2 regions of the Neobacillus sp. DHD-1R genome follow, and region 2 is predicted to be linked to the other one. Evidence: riboswitches for the same ligand, from Rfam matches in the RefSeq annotation. Region 2 holds a riboswitch; the other holds the start of a gene.
What was found. Region 2 has a riboswitch for cobalamin ahead of AC3ANL_RS10470 (ABC transporter substrate-binding protein). Riboswitches for the same ligand answer to the same signal wherever they lie in the genome.

Region 1 (7,423 bases), 130 kb from region 2:
GTTCCCCTAGGAGGATTAACCTGTGATACAGCTGGAATTATTAGTCCAGCTGTGAACATGGTGGTATCCTATCAAATTAGTGAAGCACTAAAAATTTTGGTAGGTGACTTGGATTCATTACGAAATAAATTAGTTTCTTTTGATTTATGGAAAAACCAGTTTAGTGCGATTAAAGTAGACCCATTGAAAAAAGAGGATTGTCCCACTTGCGGGAAAAAGCCCTCCTATCCCTTTTTGTCTTATGAAAATCAAACCAAAACGGCGGTACTTTGTGGAAGAGATTCCGTTCAGATACGCCCTTCCCTTCCAATTGTCCGTGATTTAGAGGAATTAGAAAAATTATTAGCGAAACTAGGAGGAACCGTACAGCGAAACCCTTACCTTGTATCTTTTAAAACAGTTTCTCATCGACTAGTGGTTTTTAGAGACGGAAGGGTTTTAATACACGGAACGAAAGATATATCTGAAGCAAAGGCAATCTACCATAGATACTTAGGATAAAGAAAAACAAATAAGGTAGAGGCAGCAAGAGAAGTAGGCTTGTTATAAAAATAAGGAGGATGTCTCATAACAAAGGGTCAGACCCTTTTGAGAGATCCTCTTTAAATTCTCTTCGTAAATCTCACTCTTACTGAAAAAAATGTGGTTTATTGTTTAATTAAGAGATTCTTCACATTAAACCTTTGATCACACCTATTTGCACGTTTTAGAATTGCTTCCACAAACTTTTCACAGCGCTCCCGATCTGAACTTTGTGGAAATAATTCAACCTTCAAGGTTGCAGCTAAGCTCGTCTGCACAAATAACATATCTCTAAAAAAATCCACTGCACCACAATACTTAGGATAACAGCTATCCCCGGTTCCAAAGACGGCTGTAATCATTTCTTTTCTTTCTAGTAATTCAAACACCTGATATAGTCTCCCCATTTCCTTGGGGATTTCACCATTCCCCCATGTGTATGTACCAATCACTACTGCATCATATTGAGGTAAATGGGTAACCGAAAATTCATCAATTTTAAATAAAGAAATTTTAATGGATTTGCTCAGGAAGTGGCGATAAATTTCCCCAGCCAGATCTCTTGTGTTTCCTGTAACGGAGGTATATACAATCGCTATTTTCATCTTACAATTCATCAAATCCATTGGACTGGGACACTTTGGAATAGGTCCTTGACTTTTGCTCAAAGAAATCAGACTTTGTCTCATTCAGCATGTCATCGCCAAAGATTTGAATCCAAGGCATAGGATTGTTTCTTTCTTCATACAGGTTTTTTAAACCTAGCTGTCTTAAGCGTTTATTAGCCAGATATTCGACATACCCTTCGAATTCATGTAAATCAATTCCCTTTATATCTGCTAAGATATAATGAGCCCATTCTTTTTCAAGTATGACAGCCTCATTAATCGTTTGGTACACATATTGAATATTTTCATTTGTATGCAGGGTAGGATTTTCGGTTAACAGAATCCGAATAAACTGGGACATAAAGTAGGCATGCTGCATTTCATCCCGCTGAATATAACTAATCATTGTACTGGTTTTTAGCATTTTTTGCTGACGGGCTAAATGATAGAAAAAAGCAAATCCCGCATAAAAATAAATCCCCTCAAGATTAATAGAGTTCACACTCAATTTAAATAAGGTTTGTGGCGAAGGGTTTTGTTTAAAATCCTCATAGGCATCTAGAATCAATTGATTTCGCTTCCTTACGATCGGATCCAGTTTTGCTTGATTAAACCGCTCATTTTGTTTTCCTCTCGGAATGAGCGAGCTTAGAATGTAAGAGTACGATTCAGTATGAACCGCTTCTTGCTGTGCAATCACTGCAAAAATTGCTTTAAAGCTGGAGTCTGTCACATAATCCATCACTTGACTCATCGTCGGAGTTTGCAGGCTGTCGAGTGCAGCAAGCTGCGTATTGATTCGCAGGAATACATCCTTTTCTTTCTCACTAAGGGATTCCCATTGTTTAATATCATCCTGCATATTAATTTCTTGCGCCTTCCAAAAATTAGAAAGTAATGTTTGATACAAATCATACATTTGTGGATAGGCAATATCATTCCAATTAAGAAGCCCTGAAGACTTGCCATTTATAATGCCAGTAGATTTATTTGGAAACTCAGGATTTAATAGTTTAATTTTGGTTAATGGTGTATGGATCATCTAGTTCTTACCTCCGCGTTTAAATTAACTTTGACATGCTTCACATTCTTCCATCTCAGATTGAGATGTGCTCCTTACATAATAGGTGGTTTTTAAACCTTGCCGCCATGCTTCAAAATGGAGATGTAATAAGTCTCTTGCTTTAATATCATGACGAACATAGAGATTAAAGCTAATCGATTGATCAATGTGGCGCTGGCGTGCAGCATTTTGCCGAATACTCCAAGACTGATCTAATACATGTCGGGTACGGCGATAATAATCGTATGTGTGGTGATCCAAATCGGGCGCCGTTACTTTGAATCTAAAATTTTTCTTTTCCTCTGCGTATTCGACAGCATACAAAGGATCAATTCCATCGGTCGAACCGCCAATCTTGGCCGTGGAGGAGTTTGGCGCAATCGCCATCATCCAGCCATTTCGAATTCCATATTCGGATATATCCTTCTTCAATTGATTCCACCGTTCGGTTCGATACACTTTACGGTCAAAATATTGGCCGGTTTGCCATTCTGACCCTTCAAACTTACTATAGGCTCCCTTTTCCTTCGCTAATTCCATGGATGAATGAATTGTAAAGAAGGCAATATCCTCATAAAGACGATTAGCATAAGAAACCGCTTCTTCCGATTCCCAGAATATCCCCTCTAATGCAAGCAGGTGATGCCAGCCATATGTCCCTAGTCCCACTGCACGGTATTTTTTATTGGTAACATCGGCTTGTCCGACAGAAATCCGATTAAGATCAATGACATTGTCTAGCATTCTCATCTGGATCGGAATCAACCGTTCTAAAACATGATCCTTTACAGCTTTCGGGAGATTAATAGACGATAAATTGCAGACAACGAAATCACCAGGTTTACGAACAATAACCATATTTCCGTCTTCATCCTTATATTCTTTTACAATCGTAGTGGCAGACATATTCTGGGTAATCTCCGTACACAAATTGCTGCAAAAAATGGAAGTGCGGCCCGTTCCCCTTACATGTTTGTTAGGGTTTTGACGATTGACTTCATCTCGATAAAACATGTAGGGAGTACCGGTTTCTAATTGAGAAATCATGATTCTCGCCATAATATCCATTGCGCGATATGTTTTCCGAGGAAGAAGTGGATGATTGACTGCTTCTTCATACTTTTCGGTAAAAAACTTTTCATCCACCTCGTCATAATAATCTTCCAGACCAAGTGGTGTCCCGTTTTCATCCTTCCATCCCATGATTTGTTTTACTTGATGTGGGCAAAAGGTATGCCATTCACCAATACTTCGCCCGTTTTCATCTACTTCTTCGAGTTTCTTCATAAACAAATCAGGAATTGACACCCCGGTAAAAATGTCATGAGCTTTGCGTCTTTCGTCTCCGTTATTTGTTTTTAGGTCTAAAAAGCCATTCATCATGTCCTTATGGAAAACATCTAAATAAACGGCGACGGCTCCCTGTCGTTGTCCGAGCTGATCGACACTCACAGCCGTATCGTTGATCAGCCGAATCCAAGGCACGACACCTGACGAATTCCCTTTGAACTTCTTGATATCAGATCCTAAGGCACGTATTTTCCCAAGATAAATACCAATCCCGCCGCCATCTTTACTCAATCTAGCAATATCCCAGTTATTTAAATAAATCCCATCTAAGGAATCATCTACGGTATCAATGAAACAGGAAGAAAGCTGCCCAAAGCTTTTTCCTGCATTTGATAAAGTCGGTGTCGCAACGGTCATATACAGGTTACTTAGCGCCCAGTAAGCCTCAATAACATTTTGTAAACGCGTTGTCTTTGGTTCATTCATCATTAATGTCATGGCGATGATCATAAACCGTTCTTGCGGTAACTCGTAAATATTTCCTTCGTAGTCTTTGGCAAGGTAACGATCTGCTATTAAAAATAATCCAATATAATTAAACAAATAGTCCCTCTCAGGATTAATCTTTGAACCTAAACCTTTTATCTCTTCTTTTGTATATTCTTGTAAAAGATCGTTAGAGTAGATTCCTATTTTGGTTAACTCGGTAATAAGTGAATAAAAATCACCGTATTTGTCTTCAGGCTTATATCCTCTATGTATGGATGCATTCTGATAAAGTTCATTTAAATATAAGTTTGCCGCAAGAAAGGTCCAGTTTGGATCTTCCATTGAGATTTGATTTAAGGCATACAACAGTGATTGTTCGTAGCGTGAGGATTCCTCAAGTACGGATATCTTTTCTTTAAGTTTAGATGTGTCTATCTGATATTTTTCAGAAACTCTATTTATCGTTTCTAAAATTGTATCGATTTCCGATTGATTTTTAACGCTCATATCTAGTTCTCCTTTTTATTACCGTGAGCACTCTTTTTTGGAGCATACGGTCACAATTACCTTTTTTTGTACCCGGGGACTGGCTTTTTCCAAGCGAACGGTCACAATCCTTTTCAAACAAAACAAAAAACCCATCAAATAGGAGATGGGTTTAATAAACGTGGATTTATCTAATAAAAACAGCTATTTCACTGTAATAGTCAGAATACCCTCGTTATATCTTCCCACCTCCCGAAGAAGATAATACGCTATAAAAATGGCAGGTCTCCTGACTCATGCTTCATCCTACTCTAATCCCTTCCCGTCCAAAGACAGTGGCTATGATTATTTCGTCAGCAATTACAGTTGCGGGTACAGTTCTGGCTTTTCACCAGATTCCCTTTTAAGTCTATTCAGACACCATTTTCATTGGTCATTATCTATATTTAGTGTATTTTAAAAAAACAAACACTAAATATTGTATACAAACAAATATAGTATACAATATTCACTTTGACAAGTCTTTTATTTTTTCACAATCAGCTTTTCTCTTGCTTGGACTGCCGCTTCTACCATCACCTTAAGAGCTGCAATCGACTCCTCCATACCACGCGTTTTCAAACCGCAATCAGGATTGATCCAGAACAGCTTGGGATCAAGCACTTGAAGTGCACGATCAATGTTTTTTGTCATCTCTTCCAGTGTTGGGACTCGTGGACTATGAATATCATAAACACCCAGACCAATGCCTTTATCATAGGTGTGCTCTTCAAAAGCATTTATCAATTCACCATGACTTTTGGATGTCTCAATGGAAATAACATCTGCATCCAGCGCTTTTATGGCATCAATAATATCTTCAAAATTCGAATAACACATATGGGTATGAATTTGTGTTTCGTTTTGGACAGACGATGTGGCTAGTCTAAAGGCATAAACCGCAGCATTCAAGTAGCTTTCCCATTGAATGTGCTTTAAGGGAAGTCCTTCACGTATAGCTGGTTCATCCACTTGAATCATTCGAATTCCGTTAAATTCTAATAGCTCAATTTCTTTTCGAAGCGCAAGCGCTATTTGATTGGCCACGTCATAACGTGAAATATCATCACGCACAAACGACCAGTTTAGAATCGTAATCGGACCTGTCAGCATCCCTTTAACAGGTTTTGTTGTTAACGATTGGGCATAAACCGTTTCCTTAACGGTCATTGGTGCTAGAAAAGACACATCTCCATAGATTAGCGGCGGCTTCACACAACGTGACCCATAGGACTGCACCCAGCCGAATTTAGTAAATTGGAAACCGGCTAATTTTTCACCAAAGTATTCAACCATATCAGTCCGCTCAAACTCACCATGTACCAACACATCCAGGCCAAGCTCTTCTTGTATATCCACCCACTTTTTAATTTCCGCATTGATATATTCTTCGTATTCATGATTCGTTAACTCGCCTTTGCGCCAATTTAAACGCTGTTTTCTTACCTCTTGTGTTTGAGGAAAGCTTCCAATTGTTGTCGTTGGTAGTAGCGGTAATTGAAAAGCTGCTTCCTGTACCACTTGGCGGACGTTAAACGAAGCATCACGTTCGGGTCGGTAGTTAGGCAGGAATTGTATAGCTTTTTGGATTTCAGCGTGGTTCCGAAATGATGATTCATTTAATGCTAAAATCGCTTTTGTACTTGCCATGATTTCTTCCTTTTTCGTTTCTAACCCATCTTGTAAGCCTTTTGTAAGGACAACAAGTTCATGCAATTTTTCATCTGCAAATGATAATGAATCTTTAAGTACCTCATTGATTGTTTCTTCGCTCCTCACAGTTACAGGGACATGTAATAAGCTTGATGAAGGCTGCACAATCAGGCGGTCTTTTGAAACAATCTTGGCAATCTCAGCAAGTAAAGAAAACCTATCATCAAGGTTCGCACGCCAGATGTTACGCCCATCGATCACTCCGGCTGCAAGCACCTTATCTTTTGGGAAACCAACCTCTTTCAAAGCAGCAAGATTCTGACCGTGATCATGAACAAAATCCAATCCAATTCCTTTAACAGGAAGAGCAATGATATCTTCGTAATGTTCAATGCTATCAAAATATGTTTGCAAAATAACTTTTACGTTGGGTGCTGTATCATGCAAGGTTTGATAGACATTGGTAAATAGTTCAACCTCTTCTTTTGAAATGGTTGTAGACAAAATGGGTTCATCGATTTGGACCCATTCAACCCCTTCTTGTTGTAAATCCTTTAAAATTTCAGCATAAAGTGGCACAAATTGTTGAACCACTGTTTGAAAGTCACATTCCTCATAGCCCTTTGACAGCTTTACAAATGTTATAGGACCTAATATGACAGGCTTCCCGTCAATATCCAGTTTTTGTTTCGCCTCTTTATAAAATTGAAGCGGCCTGTTTTCGACAAGTCTAGGGACTGCTTCATCCAACTCTGGAACAATATAGTGATAGTTTGTGTTAAACCATTTTGTCATTTCTGATGCTACTGCATCCTTAGTTCCTCGCGCGATATCAAAATATGTTTCTAGTGAAACCTTCCCTCCACTATATTCAAACCGCTTTGGTACCAGGCCGAACATAACAGCGGTATCAAGGACATGGTCATACAAGCTAAAGTCTCCCACTGGAATCAAGTCAATTCCTTGATCCTTTTGCTTTTGAAGAGACGAAAGTCGAATCCCCTCTATTTGTTTTAAGAAAGCGGATTTTTCAAGTTTACCTGCCCAGAACTGTTCAAGTGCTTTTTTCCACTCGCGTTTTTCCCCTATTCGTGGATAACCTAAATTCGAACTTTTCACTTTACTCATCGTATTCGTACACTCCTTTATTTTGTTTATTTTCGTCATCAACAAAAAAAATCTCCCTTTTCAAGAAGAAAAGAGAGATTAATACGTCCAGTTAACTAGAGTTGAGACCAACTGGTTTTCTCAACACGTATCCCTCACTCCCCTC
Region 2 (7,423 bases):
AACTGGGGTCATTAAACGAAAACAGGCAGTAGAAAATGCCGTTTACTATGAAATTGAAGCAGACCCTGAATTGTTAAAATATATGATCGAAAAGGGTTCTGTTGCAGTCGATGGGACAAGCCTAACTATTTTCGCAGTAACAGAACAAAGTTTTACTCTATCGCTGATTCCTCATACCTTATCGGAAACAGTCGTAGGGCTTAAGGGCTCAGGGGAGATTGTTAACTTGGAATGCGATATGGTCGGTAAATATATCGGCCATTTTATCAAAAACTTTTCAAGTGAGACACAACGAAAAAGCAAGTCTGGTATCACGGAAAGCTTTTTAGAAGAAAATGGGTTTTACTAACCTAAAGTCTAAAAATTGCATCCATCCATGACTGTTAGATAAATAAAAGGAGTGATAAGCGTGTTTGATTCTATTGATGAAGCCCTTAAAGATTTAAAAGAAGGTAAAGTGATCATTGTTTGTGATGACGAGGATCGGGAGAATGAAGGTGACTTTATCGCTTTAGCTGAAAAAGCAACACCAGCAGTGTTAAATTTAATGGTTACGCACGGAAGAGGCCTTGTCTGTGTTCCAATTGAGCAAGAACTAGCGCAAAAACTTGAATTGATGCCGATGGTTGCTAAAAACACGGATCCTCATGGAACAGCTTTTACCGTAAGTATCGATCATAAATTTGCCAAAACAGGAATTTCGGCATTCGAACGATCTGGTACAATCTTAAGTTTGCTTGATCCAGAGGCTAAAGCCGAGGATTTTAAAAGACCTGGACACATGTTTCCTCTCATTGCTAAAAAGGGCGGAGTGTTGGAGAGAACAGGGCATACTGAAGCAGCGGTTGATCTTGCGAAGTTATGCGATGCAAAACCTGCTGGGGTTATTTGTGAAATCCTGAATGAAGATGGAACAATGGCACGTGTTCCTGAACTCCGTAAAATTGCGGATAAGTTAAATGTAAAGATGATTATGATCAAGGACTTGGTTGAATATCGAACTCAAAAGGAAAATTTGAAGAACGTGAGATAAAATTAACCAAAATTAATTTTTTATCGGTATTTTAAATGCCCATCATTCAAGAAAAAAGCTTGATAAATGAGGGCATTTGTACATGACTATAGAAAAATTAAACTAATGGAGGCATTAACATGGGAAATATTTTTGAAGGAAATTTAGTTGGCTCAGGATTAAAAATAGGAATTGTAGTGGGACGTTTTAATGAGTTCATAACCAGTAAATTATTAGATGGGGCACAGGATGCATTAAAAAGACATGGAGTCAGTGAATCCGATGTAGATATCGCCTGGGTTCCAGGTGCATTTGAATTACCGTTAATCGCTCAAAAAATGGCAAAAAGCCAAAAGTATGATGCTGTCATCACACTTGGGACAGTCATCCGCGGCGCGACACCACATTTTGATTATGTATGTAATGAAGCAGCTAAAGGTGTTTCAGCAACATCATTAGCGACTGGTGTTCCTGTTATTTTTGGGTTATTAACCACTGAATCCATTGAACAGGCGATTGAGCGTGCAGGAACCAAGGCTGGTAATAAAGGCTGGGATTCTGCAACATCTGCCATTGAGATGGCCAATCTACTCAGAAATATTGAACAATAATGCTTTTAATGAGTAATGATAAAGTCACCTCTTAAGCTGGCTTTAATATTATTTCTTAAAATCATATACAAATCATTACGCTACTTTTATAATAAAAGTAACAAAATAGATCTTTAAAGATTAGGTGCTAAAATCTTAATATGAGATTTTAAGCTTAAAAGGGAAGTTTGGTTAAAAGCCAGCGCGGTCCCGCCACTGTAAATGGGAGCAACCTATAATATGTCACTGTCTAATAGGATGGGAAGACGTAGGAAGCGATGATCATGAGCCAGGAAACCTGCCTAATTCTTGTGCGCCAATTAACCTACGTGGATAGGAGGGTGTTGAAGGCTAGACTACTTTTACTTTATAACAGTAATTGAATCTAATCACATCAACATCTCCATTTTACAGTGGAGATGTTTTTTTGTTGCTGAAGAAGTTAATGGGGCACAGGGGGATTTATTTGTTGTTACATAAATTTTTATTAAACAGAAGGCAGGAGAAAAAATGAAGAAATGGTATTCGCTCTTATTAGTAGCATTATTGACATTTGGTGTTTTAGCTGGTTGTGCTGAAAAGAAAGATCAGGTGAAACAGGAAAATAACACGAGTGTGGAAAAGAAATCAGCAGAAGTCACTTTTCCAGTTACGATTAAAGATGCATTAGATAATAATGTTGTGATTGAGAAAAAACCAGAAAAGATTGTCTCACTGATCCCAAGTAATACAGAAATTGCTTTTGCATTAGGTCTCGAAAAAGAAGTAATTGGTGTGTCTGATTTTGATAATTATCCTGAAGAAGCAACGAAAAAAGAGAAAGTCGGCGGGCAAGAAATTAACCTAGAAAAAATCATTTCCTTAAAACCGGATCTCGTTTTAGCACATGAATCATCAGCTCCTATATCTAAAGAGGGACTTCAACAACTGCGCGATGCTGGTATTACAGTGCTGATTATTAATGATGCGCAAAATTTTGACCAAGTCTATGAGTCGATTGATATGATTGGGAAAGCTACTGGAGAATCCAAAAATGCAGCTGAGATTATCACGGGAATGAAGGCTAAATTGGCAGAAATCAAAACTAAGGCGGAAGAAATAAAAGAAAAGAAAAAGGTATTTGTGGAGGTTTCTCCTGCACCAGAAATTTATACACCTGGAAAAAATACCTTTATGGATCAAATGCTCACTGTGATTAATGCAGAAAACATTGCAAATGATCAAGAGGGCTGGATTAAAATTGATCAAGAGGCCATGATCAAACGGAATCCCGATGTCATCATTACCACTTATGGCTATTATGTAAAGAATCCAGTTGACCAAGTTCTAAGCCGCAAAGGCTGGGAAACGGTTAACGCTATAAAAAATAAACAAGTCATCGATGCTGATTCTGATCGTGTGACCCGCTCAGGCCCTAGGATTGTTGAAGGAGTAGAGGATCTTGCAAAGGCAATCTATCCAGAGGTTTTTAAATAATAAACTTCTCGCCTACATACTGGCAGGGGTTTTCCTTTTCATTTCTATTTTATTAGGTATTTCGATCGGAACAGTTTCGGTTCCCATGTTAACTATTATTCAAATAATAAGTGATAAGCTATTTGGGTTTATTTCACTCGGACAAATCGACCCCATGTATTCGAGTATTGTCTTAAGCATTCGCTTACCTAGAGTCATCTTATCAGGCCTTGTCGGGGCGTCTCTTGCTATTGCAGGGGCGGCCTTCCAAGGTCTGCTGAGAAACCCGTTAGCAGATCCCTATACATTGGGTGTTTCATCGGGGGCGTCCGTTGGTGCCGTGCTTACACTGTTTTTTCATCTTTCCATCCCATTTGTCGGCTTGTTCACCTTACCATTACTAAGTATTTTATTTTCATTTTTCACGATTATTTTGGTCCTTACGTTTGCCAGTAAAATTGAGCGCTCGATGAGAGTAGAAACGATTATCTTAACGGGTATTATTTTTAGTTCTTTTCTAGGTTCAATTATTTCGCTTATGATAGCTCTGACTGGGGATGAGCTTAGGCAAATTATTGGCTGGCTTTTAGGAAGTGTATCAATGAGAGGCTGGGAATATATTAAAATCATGCTGCCCTTTTTTATTATCGGTTCTGTCCTGCTTATAGGTAATTCAAAAGAATTAAATGCCATGTCATTTGGGGAAGAACGGGCACAACATTTAGGGGTCAATGTTCAAAAAAGAAAGTTAATTATCTTGACTGCTGGTTCCATTTTAACAGGAGCGGCAGTGGCCGTTTCGGGAACAATTGGATTTGTTGGACTTGTGATTCCCCATCTCTCAAGATTATTATGGGGTCCCGATCATCGGCATCTTCTTCCATTATCGATCATTACCGGGAGTGGTTTTTTAATTTTAGCTGATCTAATTTCGAGAACGATTATTTCGCCGACAGAGCTGCCGATTGGTGTGATAACGGCCCTAATTGGTGCACCCGTATTTGCCATGATATTACTGCAAAGAAAACGGATGGAAAGGAGAGGATAAGGAATGCTTAGCGTACAACAAGTTTCAGGCGGATACTCAAGTGAACCTGTTCTAAAGAACATTTCATTTGAAGTAAATCAAGGGGAATTGTTCGGGATCCTAGGACCTAATGGAAGTGGAAAAACAACTTTATTGAAAATGCTTAGCGGGATTTTACCCTTTCATCAAGGGAAGATTTTTATTAAGGGAAACCCGCTCCAGGAATACCAGACAAAACAACTGGCCCAAATTATTGCAGTCCTTTCTCAACATTCATCCCAATCTTTCTCTTACACGGTAAAAGAAACGGTTTCGCTTGGCCGCTATGCTCATCAGAAGGGATTGTTTCAGACCTGGAATAAAGAAGATGAAGCAGTTGTCCAAAGAGTCATGGAGCAGATTGGTGTCTCGGCATTTCAAAATAAAAATATTCAGGAGTTATCGGGCGGAGAGAAACAGAGGGTCTTTCTCGCACAAGCATTAGCCCAAGAACCTGAAATTCTCTTATTAGATGAACCTACCAACCATTTGGATTTATCGTATCAAAAGGAATTACTAGATTTCTTAAAAAAATGGACGTCAGAAAATAGCTTAACAGTTATCTCGATTTTCCATGATTTAAATCTTGCAGGGCTTTATTGTGATCGCTTGCTTCTCCTCGAAAACGGAACGATTAATATCGATCATGTTCCTAATGAAGTGCTTAGGGAAGAAAGAATTAGAAATGTGTATCATACAGACATTCAAAAACATCCCCATCCAAAAGTGGCTGCTCCACAGATGGTCTTGCTCCCAATTGAGTTTAAGAAATCAAACCGTTTTGAAATAGATGAAACGTACGTATCTGTTTCTGAAGAATTGATTGAGGTAACAACCCCTTTTTCCTTAAGAACCATGTCTTCAGGTGTCTTGGGTTCTGGAACCGGCTGGCATCAAACATTCGTAAATCGGCATGTGAACAAGGATTACAACTGCAGCGACCATCGCATGGAAATGGCTGCATTTTTAAAAGTAAAGGGTTTTGAACCGTCAGAGACCGTTGGCATGATGACAGCGGTTGTATTGGAAGATGTGGTATACAAATTGTTTAAACAAGACGGCTTCTCCCTATTGGCAGTGGTCACTGCGGGGGTTGGTAATGCGATCGATGCTTCAAAAAGTGTACAGCATACATTTGAGATGACACCTGGAACGATCAACACCTGGATTTTTGTGAATGGTGAACTGACAGAGGAAGCATTTATTCAATGCATCATGACCGCAACGGAAGCAAAGGCAAAGGCATTACATGACTTAAAAGTAATGGATAAAGTCACTGGAACAATCGCTACAGGCACCTCGACAGATAGTATTTTAATTGCTGCTTCTCAAACCGGAGAACTGTTAGAATTTGCCGGAACGATAACCCCTTTAGGAAAGCTTATTAGTACAGCAGTTTATCAGTGCACAACAGAAGCTATCCAAAAATCCAGTAAAAGGAATCGAACATGATCGTTTCTCATTTAGTCGCAATCACGCTTGCTTATCTTATTGACCTGCTTATTGGTGATCCGCCGCATTGGCCACATCCTGTTAGATGGATTGGTAACATGATCACTTTTTTTGAAAAGAGATGGAATCATGGGGATTTTAAGCGATCGAAAGGGGTTGCTATGCTTCTGTTTATCTTACTTTTTGTTTTTTTCATCGTTTTAATGTTAGTAGTAATTGGGTATCAGATTCATCCTTTAGTAGGAATCTTAGTGGAAGGTATTATCATTTCTAGTACTATTGCCCAAAAAAGCTTGAAAGATGCTTCCCTAGAAGTCTATTACCCTTTAATAGAAGGAAAGCTTGCTGAAGCAAGAAAAAAGCTATCCTTTATTGTTGGCCGCGATACAGATTCATTGGATGAAAGTGAACTTGCTCGTGGAACAATTGAGACGGTTGCCGAAAATACAAGTGATGGAGTGACAGCACCCTTGTTTTGGGCCTTCATTGGTGGAGCCCCCCTTGCGATGGTTTATCGGGCAGCCAATACATGTGATTCGATGGTGGGCCACATAAATGAGAGATTTAAAGAGTTTGGCTGGGCATCTGCGAAGTGGGATGATGTAATGAACTGGATACCAAGTCGATTAACGGGAATGATGATGCTGCTTGGAAAACGTCCGGAAAAATTCAGCTATCGAAGAGCGTGGAAGATTTTATTTAGAGATGCAAAAAAGCATCCGAGCCCAAATAGTGGCTGGGGTGAAGCAGCCGTTGCCGCCCTCTTGGGAATCCAGCTTGGGGGAATAAACTATTACAAAGGTTTGATTTCAAACCGGGCAAAAATGGGTGATCCTATTCAATCCATCCAAGCGGGCCATATTCTCAAAGCGAATGCTATTCTTAGCAAAACCGTTTTTTTATTTTTATTATGTTTATGGATAGGGGGCATGTTTCTTGATGTGGCCATCACATGGCTCGAATCCTCACTATTTATATGAGGCAATGGGGCTCACACTTCCTAAGCAATTTATTGATTTCAGTGCAAATATCAATCCCCTTGGTCCACCAGCAAATTTGAAGGAAAAGTGGCAGGACTTTTATCAAGAAATTATCGTTTATCCCGATCCATTTGCCACAAGGTTAAAGAGGATAATTGCAACCATTGAGCAGACAACCGTTGATTCCATTTTAATTGGAAATGGTGGAGCTGAGCTCATTACACTAGTGGCAAGAATGATGGCAGGCAAAAAAATACTAATTGTAGAGCCAACTTTTTCTGAATATGAACAAGCATGTCGTGTTAATCATTGTGAAATTTTCTATCATCAACTGAAGGAGCCGAACTTTCAATTGGATCAGACTGATTTATGCGCTAGTCTGATGGAAGCAGATGCGGATGCCTTGTTTCTGTGTAATCCGAACAATCCGACAGGCATTCAATATTCTAAATCAATGATCATTTCAATTATGGAGGAATGTGAAAAGCAAAATTGTTTTGTCATTTTGGATGAAGCATTTTTTGATTTTTTAAATGACTATGATTCATTCATTCCATACATAAACAGGTTTTCAAATTTAGTTATTATTCGCTCCATGACAAAGATGTTCGCGATTCCAGGAATTCGACTGGGATATTTAGTTTCCCAGCCTGAAAATATCGTAATACTTAGCCAGTTACAATCCCATTGGAGTACGAATACGATTGCATTATTAGCAGGTGAACTTTGTTTACATAATGAATCTTTTATAAAAGAGACCCAGGAATATATTCGTAATGAACGAAAAAGACTCCTTACTTTTTTTAAACGAGAAAAATTTGCGGTTACAGCTTCCAAAGTTAATTTTTATTTATTGCGGGATCCTTTA

Region 1: linked by a shared signal. The riboswitch ahead of AC3ANL_RS11150 (ribonucleoside-diphosphate reductase subunit alpha) and the one ahead of AC3ANL_RS10470 (ABC transporter substrate-binding protein) in region 2 are both predicted to bind cobalamin.

What each region holds. Positions count from the first base shown of each region.
Region 1 covers NZ_CM173232.1:2,311,212-2,318,634, reverse strand. Annotated here, with positions in the region: gene AC3ANL_RS11165 (thiazole biosynthesis adenylyltransferase ThiF) at 1-501, shown strand, start outside; gene AC3ANL_RS11160 (flavodoxin domain-containing protein) at 648-1,148, opposite strand; gene AC3ANL_RS11155 (ribonucleotide-diphosphate reductase subunit beta) at 1,129-2,172, opposite strand; gene AC3ANL_RS11150 (ribonucleoside-diphosphate reductase subunit alpha) at 2,197-4,479, opposite strand; cobalamin riboswitch at 4,721-4,898, opposite strand; gene metE (5-methyltetrahydropteroyltriglutamate--homocysteine S-methyltransferase) at 4,984-7,278, opposite strand.
Region 2 covers NZ_CM173232.1:2,178,723-2,186,145, forward strand. Annotated here, with positions in the region: gene ribE (riboflavin synthase) at 1-349, shown strand, start outside; partial or broken gene ribB (3,4-dihydroxy-2-butanone-4-phosphate synthase) at 410-1,018, shown strand; gene ribH (6,7-dimethyl-8-ribityllumazine synthase) at 1,153-1,623, shown strand; cobalamin riboswitch at 1,729-1,922, shown strand; gene AC3ANL_RS10470 (ABC transporter substrate-binding protein) at 2,113-3,078, shown strand; gene AC3ANL_RS10475 (FecCD family ABC transporter permease) at 3,044-4,105, shown strand; gene AC3ANL_RS10480 (heme ABC transporter ATP-binding protein) at 4,109-5,575, shown strand; gene cbiB (adenosylcobinamide-phosphate synthase CbiB) at 5,572-6,555, shown strand; gene cobD (threonine-phosphate decarboxylase CobD) at 6,515-7,423, shown strand, end outside.